Regions from separate parts of the Nocardioides sp. NPDC058538 genome, predicted to be linked through region 3. Evidence: predicted binding sites of a transcription regulator. Region 3 holds the regulator's gene; each other region holds the start of a gene.

Region 1 (3,266 bases), on a different contig from region 3:
TCACCACCCGACGGATGTCCACCCAAGCGGAGGCGTCACTCCCGCCGGGCGAGAAGTCACCCGCGCCGGCCGAGTAGTCACCGGGTGCCATCTCGGCCGACGCACGTGACGTCTCGGCCGACCTACGTGACGCCTCGCCCGACGGGGGCGACGCCTCGGTTAGCGGGGTTTGCGGCGGCGCAGGCCGGCGGCGAGGAGAGCAGCGACCAAGACCCGAGAGGTGACCTCTACGGCACCGGCGGCGACCATGTCGTCGTAGACCTCGGCGGGTACGTCGTAGTGGTCCCGGTCGAAGCCTCGGGCCGGGATGCCCAACCGACTCGCGAAGGCGTGCAGCTCCTCGTAGGAGGTGTCACTGGCGAGGTGAGACCACATCCGGCCGCGACTGGGTACGTTCGGCGGGTCGATGAGGATCACGGGCCATTCTTACCGTGTCCATCCTGAGGCCACAGCCTTGACCGGTCGGCAAGAATGGTTCCTGATGAACACGACAGTGCTGTTCGAGGCTCGGGCGAAGGTGCTCCATGACCTCGATGCCCGCGGACTCGCCGGTGCGGCAGCCGTCTCCGCACTCGAGGACGCGATGACCGAGCGCGGCTGGTGGGTGGAGCAGTGGCCGGAGGGCAAGGCGTACGTCGCCGGCCTGGTCGCCCAGGACGTGCAGGACCTGCTCTTCGACGGCGAGGCCGCCGCGCGTTGGCCGGTGTGCACCACGTGTCCGCCCGAGTCGCCGGTGCACTCGCTCCACATCACTCCCGACCTGGGAGGTCCGGACCCGATCTGGGTCTGCGAGGAGAGCGGCGACGTGGTCGCGCCGCTCGGCGACCTCTGAGCAGCTCAGAGGGTCAGGACGGACCGAGCTGCAGGTGCAGCGCATAGCGGTCGGCACGGTAGACCGAGCGGCACACCTCGACGTAGCGATCCCCCGAGACCGACTTGCGCTGCCTGCGGAGCACGGGGACGCCGACCGAGAGGCCGAGCAGGGTGGCCTCCTCGATGTTGGCCACATCGGCACGGAAGGTGTCGTCGACCCACGAGGGCCGCATCTGTCGACTGGCCAGCTCGGCGTAGAGGCTGGTCGGCGCGGTCCGCTCAAGCATCCCGGGCACGATCGCATCGTCGAGGTAGACGTCCTCGATGCAGATCGGCACACCGTCGCCGCGGCGCAGACGCCGCCAGTGGATGACGGCCGCACCTTCCTTGATGCTGAGCGCGCGGGCGATGGTGGGTCCGGCCTTCTCCCGGCCGAGCAGCAGCGTCTCGGAGGATGCCTGCATCCCCCTACGCGCCATCTCCTCACTGAACCCGAGCACCGGGCTCGCCGCCCGCGGCGGGCGCGCCACGAAGGTGCCCCGGCCCGGGATCCGGACCAGCAGACCGTCGGCGACGAGAGCGTCGAGCGCCTGCCGCACGGTGGCCCGCGCGACGCTGAACTTCTGGACCAGCTCGCGCTCGGAGGGGGCGGAGGCACCAGGGCTTTCGCCGATGACCAACTCCCTGACGTACTCACGGATCTGGACGTGCTTGAGCGACCGCTCTCCCTCGACCGACCGGACCATGACCAGAGCGTAGGTGCACACCTCACGTACGTCCCGAGTTTAGTCAAGTTGTGACATTGCAACGAGATGAGGCAGATCAGCTGCAACGAAACAACAATGTCCGCCGACAATCAGTGCAGCGGTAGAACACATGTTCGATCACGAGGTATGGTGGCAGGGTGGACTTCCAGGGAACACTCTTCGCCCCCACAGACGACGAGACCACCGAGACGACCTACGAGCGGATCCATCTGGACCGCGGAGCCTGGGTGGACATCGCCCGCGGCTGGCTGCCCGATCCCGACGACGTCTTCGCCGCGCTGGTCAGCGACGTCCCCTGGCACGAGGAGCGACGGCAGATGTACGACCGCGTCGTCGACGTGCCTCGGCTCCTGCACACCTATCTGCAGGGCGACCCGCTCCCCCACCCCCGTCTCGCCGAGGCCCGAGGCCGCCTCACCGCCCACTACCTGCCCGAGCTTCGCGAGCCGTTCGTCACCGCGGGCTGCTGCTACTACCGCGACGGCCACGACTCGGTCGCCTGGCACGGCGACAAGATCGGCCGGGGCCGCACCAACGACACGATGGTCGCCATCGTCTCCGTCGGCGACCCCCGCCGCCTCGCCCTGCGTCCCTATGGAGGCGGCAAGGGGATGAGCATCCAGATGGGCCACGGAGACCTCGTCGTGATGGGCGGCTCCTGCCAGCGCACCTGGGAGCACGCCATCCCCAAGGTCTCCTCCGCCGGCCCCCGGATCTCGGTCCAGTTCCGCCCCCGCAACGTCTTTTGAGCTTGGCTCAGGCGGCCCCCAGATGCGTTCCGTACGCTGGTAGGAAAGGATGGGACCGACAGCCGACGCCCCTGGAGCCGCCTTGACCACCACCGCACCACCCCTCGCCCCGCCGTCCGCTGAGGAGATCGCCAGGGCGAAGGAGATCGTCGGGCGGGTCAGCACCGCCTTCAGCAGCCGTGTGGTCGGCCAGGAGCGGCTCAGGACGGCGTTGCTGATCGCGCTCCTCTCGGAGGGCCACGTGCTGCTCGAGAGCGTGCCCGGACTGGCCAAGACGCTTGCCGCGAGCACGCTGTCGCAGACGGTCAAGGCGCAGTTCTCCAGGATCCAGTGCACCCCCGACCTGCTGCCGAGCGACATCATCGGCACCCAGGTCTACGACCAGCGCAACCACGAGTTCGAGACCCAGCTCGGCCCGGTGCACGCCAACTTCGTGCTGCTCGACGAGATCAACCGTTCGTCCGCCAAGACGCAGAGCGCAATGCTCGAGGCGATGCAGGAGCGCCAGACGAGCATCGCGGGTCACATCCACCCCCTGCCGCGCCCGTTCATGGTGCTCGCCACGCAGAACCCGATCGAGGAGGAGGGCACCTACGTCCTCCCGCACGCGCAGATGGACCGGTTCCTGCTCAAGGAGATCGTCAACTACCCCAGCGACGCCGAGGAGCTCGTCGTCCTGGAGCGCATCGAGGCCGGCACGCTGGGCCCCGACCACGAGGTGACCAGTCCGGTCGCCGACCCCGGCGACGTGATCTGGCTCCAGGAGCTGACCAAGCGCGTCTACGTCGACCCGGCGATCAAGCGCTACATCGTCGCCCTCGTCCAGGCGACCCGCAACGCCCGCCAGCTCCTCGGGCCGGAGACGGGTTCCTACGTCGAGATCGGCGCGTCTCCGCGTGCCTCGATCGCGTTCCTGCAGGCCTCGCGCGCGGCGGCG
Region 2 (3,266 bases), on a different contig from region 3:
GTCGAGCGCGTCGCGGGCCACGTCGTCGTCGATGCCTTTGCGGCGCAGCTCCTGGGCCAAGGCTCGTCGCGCCAGGCCCTTTCCGGGCTGTCGACTGGCGATCCAGGCCTTGGCGAAGGCCTCGTCGTCGATCAGGCCGACCTCTTCGAAGCGGTCCAGCAGCCGTGTCGCCAGGGCTGCGGGGACCTCCTTCTTCTCCAGCTTGTCGGCGAGCTCCTTGCGGCTGCGCGCCTGGCCGGTCAGGGCATCAAGGAGGATCTTGCGGGCGATCGCCTCGTGGTCGGGCTCGGGATCGTTCTTCGGGTCGGCGGGGTCTGCGGGGCGAGGTTTGCTCCGACGGGAACGTGTTGGTTTCGACACGTCGTCGCTCCTTCGTCGCGACGACGGCTCAACCGACGGGAGCGACGGCTCGACCGACGGGGGCGACGGGGTTTTTCCGGCCCAGGCCTCTACGCCGAGCGAGACGTCGCCCAGCCAGTCGGGCGCGGGCCGTTCGTCCACCCAGGGATCCTGGGTGGACGAACGGTCAGGCCTTGACGAAGCCACGGGTCAGCCGGTGCCGGTGGACCTAGAAGTCCTCGACGCCGGCGGGCTCGGCCACGGGCGCCTCGCCGTCGGCCGGGGCGTCAACCGTCGGCACGACCCCGAGCTTCTCCAGGATCCGCTTCTCCAGCTCGTTGGCCAGGTCGGGGTTGTCCTTGAGGAAGTTGCGGGAGTTCTCCTTGCCCTGACCGAGCTGGTCGCCCTCGTAGGTGTACCAAGCGCCGGCCTTGCGGACCAGGCCCGCCTCGACACCGACGTCGATCAGGCCACCCTCGCGGGAGATGCCCTTCCCGTACATGATGTCGAACTCCGCCTGTTTGAACGGCGGGGCCACCTTGTTCTTCACGACCTTGACGCGGGTGCGGTTGCCGACCATGTCGGTGCCGTCCTTGAGCGTCTCGATCCGGCGCACGTCGAGTCGCACCGAGGAGTAGAACTTCAGCGCGCGACCACCGGTCGTGGTCTCGGGCGAACCGAACATCACGCCGATCTTCTCGCGCAGCTGGTTGATGAAGATCGCGGTCGTGCCGGAGTTGTTGAGCGCACCGGTCATCTTTCGCAGCGCCTGGCTCATCAGTCGAGCCTGCAGACCGACGTGGCTGTCGCCCATCTCGCCCTCGATCTCGGCGCGCGGCACCAGCGCCGCGACGGAGTCGATGACGATCAGGTCGAGCGCGCCCGAGCGGATCAGCATGTCGGCGATCTCCAGGGCCTGCTCACCCGAGTCGGGCTGGGAGACCAGCAGGGCGTCGGTGTCGACGCCGAGGTTCTTCGCGTATTCCGGGTCGAGCGCGTGCTCGGCGTCGATGAAGGCCACGATGCCGCCGGCGCGCTGCGCGCTGGCGACCGAGTGGAGGGCCACCGTCGTCTTACCCGAGGACTCCGGACCGTAGATCTCCACGACCCGCCCGCGGGGCAGACCGCCCAGGCCCAGCGCCACGTCGAGCGCGATCGAGCCGGTCGGGATCACTTCCAGCGGAGCCCGGGTCTCATCGCCCAGCCGCATGACCGAGCCCTTGCCGAACTGCCTCTCGATGTTTGCGAGAGCGGCGTCCAATGCCTTCTCGCGATCACCTGCCGCCATGTTCTTTCCTTCCTGAGGGGCAGACTTCTTCCCCTTGCCTGCCGCTTGTCCACGTGTCTTCGTCGTCATCAAGGCAGACGCTAGACGGGACCACCGACAGTTTTGAACGGGACCCTCTGGCACGGTGTTTCACGACCCTGTTTTCGCCTGGCCGATAGCACGAACCACGCTCCACCTACTACCACACACTAGCCCGAACAAGCGTTCGATGTGAACACCTGTTCGGGCGTGTCGAGGTCGTCGGATGCTCAGTGTCCCTCCATCTCGACCTGCTCGGCGGGAGCCGAGCCGCCACCCATCTCGTCGGCGATCGCGACCGACAGGCCGCCGAGCATGAAGGCGATGATGACTGCCGCCAGAGCGCCGCTGGAGAAAGCAGGAATGCTCTGCCAGATCCTCCGGGGACGTACGCCCTCCTGGACCGGCTCCGCGCCGTGGTACTGGTGGGTGAGCGCATGCCCCTTGCCTCGCTGGAGCAGGTATCGGTTGACCGGGAAGGCCGCCACGAAGGCCACCGAGAGGGCGATCATCATCCCGATCCAGAACACGACGTTGACCAGGCCCGCCTCCATGGCTCCGGGGATGAGCGCCATGACCAGGTTGTCGACCAGCTCCATCGTCGCGATCGAGAGGGTGTCGGCGGCCAGCACGACGCTGAACGCCGCGCCGACGGCCAGGCCCGACTTGAGCAGCGGCAGGGTCGAGAGGGCGTAGCCGAAGGCGAACGCGAGCGTGACGGCCAGGGCGATCGTCCACCCCGTGCTGAGCCCGATCGCGGTGCCGATCATCAGTCCGGCGATCTCGCCGATCGCACATCCGGTGAGGCAGTGCAGCGTGGCGCTGGCCGCCATCGCATTCACCCCGCCCCCACCGTGCGCACCATGCGCGCCAGGCGCATCGTGCCCGGAGTGGTCGCCGTGACCCTCGTGCATCGAGTGCTGATCTCCGGCGTGGTCGTGTCCGGCGTGCAGGTGCCCGTCATGCGACGTCATGTCGCTCCCTTGCTCGATCGTTCGTGCTTACCCGACATTCATACCCCATGGGGGTATGGGCGCACAAGCGACATCCGGTTCGGGAGCCCACTTTGTCCAACCGCGACCGACTCCTTAGGGTGTGCTGTGTGTGGACGGCAGCGCGACGACGACAGCGGAGGACTCGCGCGGTCGCACGCGCCGGTCTGCTGGCAGCGGTCGTGGTCACGCTCGCCGGGCTGCTGGCCATGCACGCGCTGAGCCTCCACGGCACCGACACCGACGGTGAGCACGGCGCGCTGAGCCTGCCCGCCGCCCACGTCGAGCACACGCACGCCCTCGAGCACTCCGGCCACGGAGCAGCCGAGGACGCCGGACACCCGGGCGGTGACGGGCACACGACGATGATGCTGTGCGCGGCGTTCCTGCTCGCCGCCGGCGCGCTGCTGCTGAGCGGGCTGTGGCGGCGTACTCCTGCCTGGTGGTTCTCGCGGGCCCGCGGCTGGTTCCGGACCGGCGGATCCGCGCCCCTGCTCACCTGTCCCGCCACCGGCCCGCCGTCGGTATGGGCCTACTCCGTCATCAGGTGCTGAGCGGCCTGAACCACCCGCGACCCGGGCCACGCCCGAGGGCCCGCAGGTGGTTCATCGATGCCCAGAAACAGCACT
Region 3 (3,266 bases):
CGGCTTGCGCTGGTCCTCGAGCTGGCCGTAGCCCAGGTATTGCCGGTTGTCGTTGATGCTGTCGTAGACCTCGTCCTCGACCCAGGTCGCCGTGGATTCCATCATCCAGCGGTCCTCGCCGGCGTCGTAGGCGAACTGGACGGCGTGGAAGTATTCGTGAGCGGCGGTGACCCGGAGGTTCTCGGTGGGCGTGTTGTACGAGCCGTACTCGCTGGTGGCGTAGTCGTTGTCCAGGACGCAGTAGGCCGTCGCGGCGGTCTTGGAGACCTTCGTCTCGGGCGCGCAATAGCCGTAGTAGCCCTCGTCGTAGAGGTTCTCCAGGTAGATGTCGACCTTGCCCGGGGTGACCGCCTTGTCGGCGGCGGGCTTGCGGTAGCCCGCCTGCACGTAGAGGTTGTGGACCTTCGTGACCACGTCACGGACCTGGGTCGCGTACGTCGTCGAGGCGCGGTCGCCGCCCTTGCCCGGCGTGTAGTGGACGCAGACCGCGTTGCTGCAGGTCTGGGCCGCGGTGCGAGGGCGGGCGAGCAGTTCCCGCGCGGCGGCCTTGTTGGAGCCGTCCAGGGCATCCTTGGCGTTCCACAGGTCGGTCAGCGCGATGGTCGCGTCGGGCCGGCCGGCGACATGCCGTCCGGGCACGACCTGCCGGGTGCCGCGCACCGACTGGTTGCGCTTGACCTTCTTGGCCGCGGCGAGCGCCTCCCGGGCCGCCTTCTCCGTCACCGGCTGCTCGGCGCTGGTGTCACCGCCGGTCCTCACCGAGGTCGCCGGCGTCGAGCCGGTTGCGGGCATGGTGGCGACGAACGTCGCGACGACCATGCCTGCGATCAAGACGAGGGATCGTTGTTTGCGGTTGATCCGGCGGGCAATGTTTCGCATGAGATACCAGACGTTCGGGAAGGCAGACCTGGGCAGTCTAAGCGCAGAGCGCCGCTGTGTCCGGGGGACACGGCCTAGACATGCGCAGGTCGAGCATGCTCACCTCGAGCAGGTTGCCGAAACCCGGCCGCCGGTAGATGCGGTCGTGGAGGTGGCCGTCGATCTTGGAGGGGGCGGTCTCCACCGCGGCTGTGCCGTCCACGCGCAGCGGCATCCACGCGTCGCGGGCCGGCTCGTGCGGCCGGACGTTCTCGTTGGCCATGCCATAGCCGTACTCGCCGGGACCGTACTCGTAGAGGTAGTCGCCCAGGTGGAGGATCGCGTGCAGGTCTTCACGCGTGGCCAGGTGGCGGTAGGACGCGAACCAGCCGGCCTGCAGGTTGGAGCAGGAGACCACCCCGAAACGTACGTTCTCCGGGGTCGCGTCCGCGGCCGGAGCGGTGCGGGTGCGGCGGTCGATCTGCGTCTGGGTCACGCTGTAGGGAACGACGCAGCCGCCGGCCCTGTCATGGGCCGGCGGCTGGATCTCACGCAGTGTTCCCGGACTCGTTCCGGGAGGTGGCGCAGGACTCAGAGGCTGCGCAGGACCGCAGTCACCTTGCCGAGGATCGTCGCGTGGGTGCCGTCGATCGGCTCGTACGCAGCGTTGTGCGGCAGCAACCAGACCTTGCCGTCCTTGCGGGAGAGCGTCTTGACGGTGGCCTCGCCGTCGATCAGCGCGGCGACGATCTCGCCGTTCTCGGCGGTCGGCTGCTGGCGCACGACCACGAAGTCGCCGTCGCAGATCGCCGCGTCGACCATCGAGTCACCGGAGACCGAGAGCAGGAAGAGATCGCCGTTGCCGACCAGCTGCTTGGGCAGCGGGAAGACGTCCTCGATGCTCTGCTGGCTCGAGGTCTCCTCGGCCAGGATCGGGCCACCGGCCGCGATCCGCCCGACCAGGGGGACCATCGCGGCATCGGGGTTGGGGTTGATGTCGGCCTCGGCGGAGATCGTCGACTCGGGCTCCTCGCCGGACATGGCCTTGCGGTGGGCCATCACCTCCGGGAGGAAGACCTCGAGGGCGCGCGGCCGCTTCGGGTCCTTGCGGATCAGACCACGCTGCTCCAGCGCACGGAGCTGGTGGGCGACACTGCTGGTGCTGGTCAGCCCGACCGCTGCGCCGATCTCGCGCATGCTGGGCGGGTAGCCGCGCTGCTCGATGCTGTCGCGCAGGTGAGCGAGGATGCGCTGCTGACGCGGCGTGAGCCCGGTCGCGTCCGGCGGCCCGTCGGGCAGCTCGCGGACGCGGCTCTTCTTCGAACCGCCTGATCCGGTGCCTGTCTTCTGCGTGGTCATGTCACCACATTAGTCCCTCTGGCACCACGACATCAAACATTTGTTCGACCTCGTGGGCGGCGCGTGTCGGCGTTCGAAAATTCTTGGGGTCGCTACTTGCGTTGTTCGAACACGTGATCTACCTTCGAACATGTGCTCGATCGAACACGTGATCGAGAGACTGGTGATCAGGAGGCCGTGAGATGAGTGCAACAGTCTATGTGCTGCCCGTAGCCGAGCCGCCGCGTCCGGCGCCGGAGGTGCGACGCTCGAGCGTGCGGCTCACTCGTCGCGGCCGAGTCGTCGTGTTCGCATTCGCGCTCGTCGTGCTCTTCGGGATCGCACTGATCGGGGCGAAGGTGGCGTTCGCGGTGGAGAACGGTGCGGACAAAAGTCCCTCCCCCTCCGCCCACACGATGGTCGTCGGCGATGGCGACACGCTCTGGGACATCTCCTCGAAGGCCGTCGCCGGCACCGACTCCTCGATTCGGGAGATGGAGCAGACGATCAAGGAGCTCAACAGCCTCGAGTCCTCGATGCTCGTGTCCGGCCAGACCCTGATCATCCCGACCGCGCCGTAGCGCGCCGCTATAGATGTCCGGCTGCTCCGTCAGCCCGCGCAGCGGGCACCCTGGCAGCCGGCTACCGGGGAAAGGTGAGAGTGCTGCAGACGATGGGAAGCGTCTGCAGCACTCTCGCTGTATTGGAGCGCGTTCGGAAACCCGGAAGCGCCGGCCAGGCGCCGGGTTTCCGAAGGCGCTCTCAGTGGCGCCCGCGGTAGGGGCTGTCCGGCTCGGCTGGCGGCCACTGCTTGTTGCGAGTGCCGTGCCGTGGCGGCCACTCGTCGTCCGGTTCGACCGGCGGGTCCTGCGGCTGACGCTGGGAAGGCATCGCCTGGGTTGCGGCGGGGTCCTGGGTCAGTCGAGCCCGCGAGCCGGTCTGGCCGTAGCCGGCCGGGGTCTGGTAGGCGCCGGACTGATACTGCGGGGAGCCGGCCTGCTGAGTGGGGTAGCTGTCCGTGCCGTATCCCTGCGAGCCGTACCCCTGAGTGCTCTGCGGCGTCGACGTCG

Evidence for each region. The regulator LexA, encoded in region 3, represses DNA repair genes until DNA is damaged. The targets are predictions, from matches to a motif close to TCGAACANNTGTTCGA.
Region 1: ACFWQC_RS12905 (alpha-ketoglutarate-dependent dioxygenase AlkB) is a predicted target of LexA. The motif match lies at 1,682-1,697, and genes of this name have one in related genera.
Region 2: recA (recombinase RecA) is a predicted target of LexA. The motif match lies at 1,821-1,836, and genes of this name have one in related genera.

The regions. Positions count from the first base shown of each region.
Region 1 is NZ_JBHXNY010000011.1:115,851-119,116, forward strand. Features, by position in the region: gene ACFWQC_RS12885 (MFS transporter) at 1-77, shown strand, start outside; gene ACFWQC_RS12890 (DUF4031 domain-containing protein) at 160-417, opposite strand; gene ACFWQC_RS12895 (hypothetical protein) at 482-832, shown strand; gene ACFWQC_RS12900 (GntR family transcriptional regulator) at 846-1,559, opposite strand; gene ACFWQC_RS12905 (alpha-ketoglutarate-dependent dioxygenase AlkB) at 1,718-2,329, shown strand; gene ACFWQC_RS12910 (AAA family ATPase) at 2,412-3,266, shown strand, end outside.
Region 2 is NZ_JBHXNY010000056.1:3,768-7,033, forward strand. Features, by position in the region: gene ACFWQC_RS27180 (regulatory protein RecX) at 1-360, opposite strand, end outside; gene recA (recombinase RecA) at 569-1,627, opposite strand; gene ACFWQC_RS27190 (DUF4396 domain-containing protein) at 1,876-2,619, opposite strand; gene ACFWQC_RS27195 (DUF6153 family protein) at 2,748-3,191, shown strand.
Region 3 is NZ_JBHXNY010000020.1:23,160-26,425, reverse strand. Features, by position in the region: gene ACFWQC_RS17955 (MXAN_6640 family putative metalloprotease) at 1-831, opposite strand, end outside; gene ACFWQC_RS17950 (alkaline phosphatase D family protein) at 917-1,354, opposite strand; gene lexA (transcriptional repressor LexA) at 1,450-2,217, opposite strand; gene ACFWQC_RS17940 (LysM peptidoglycan-binding domain-containing protein) at 2,400-2,777, shown strand; gene ACFWQC_RS17935 (hypothetical protein) at 2,959-3,266, opposite strand, start outside.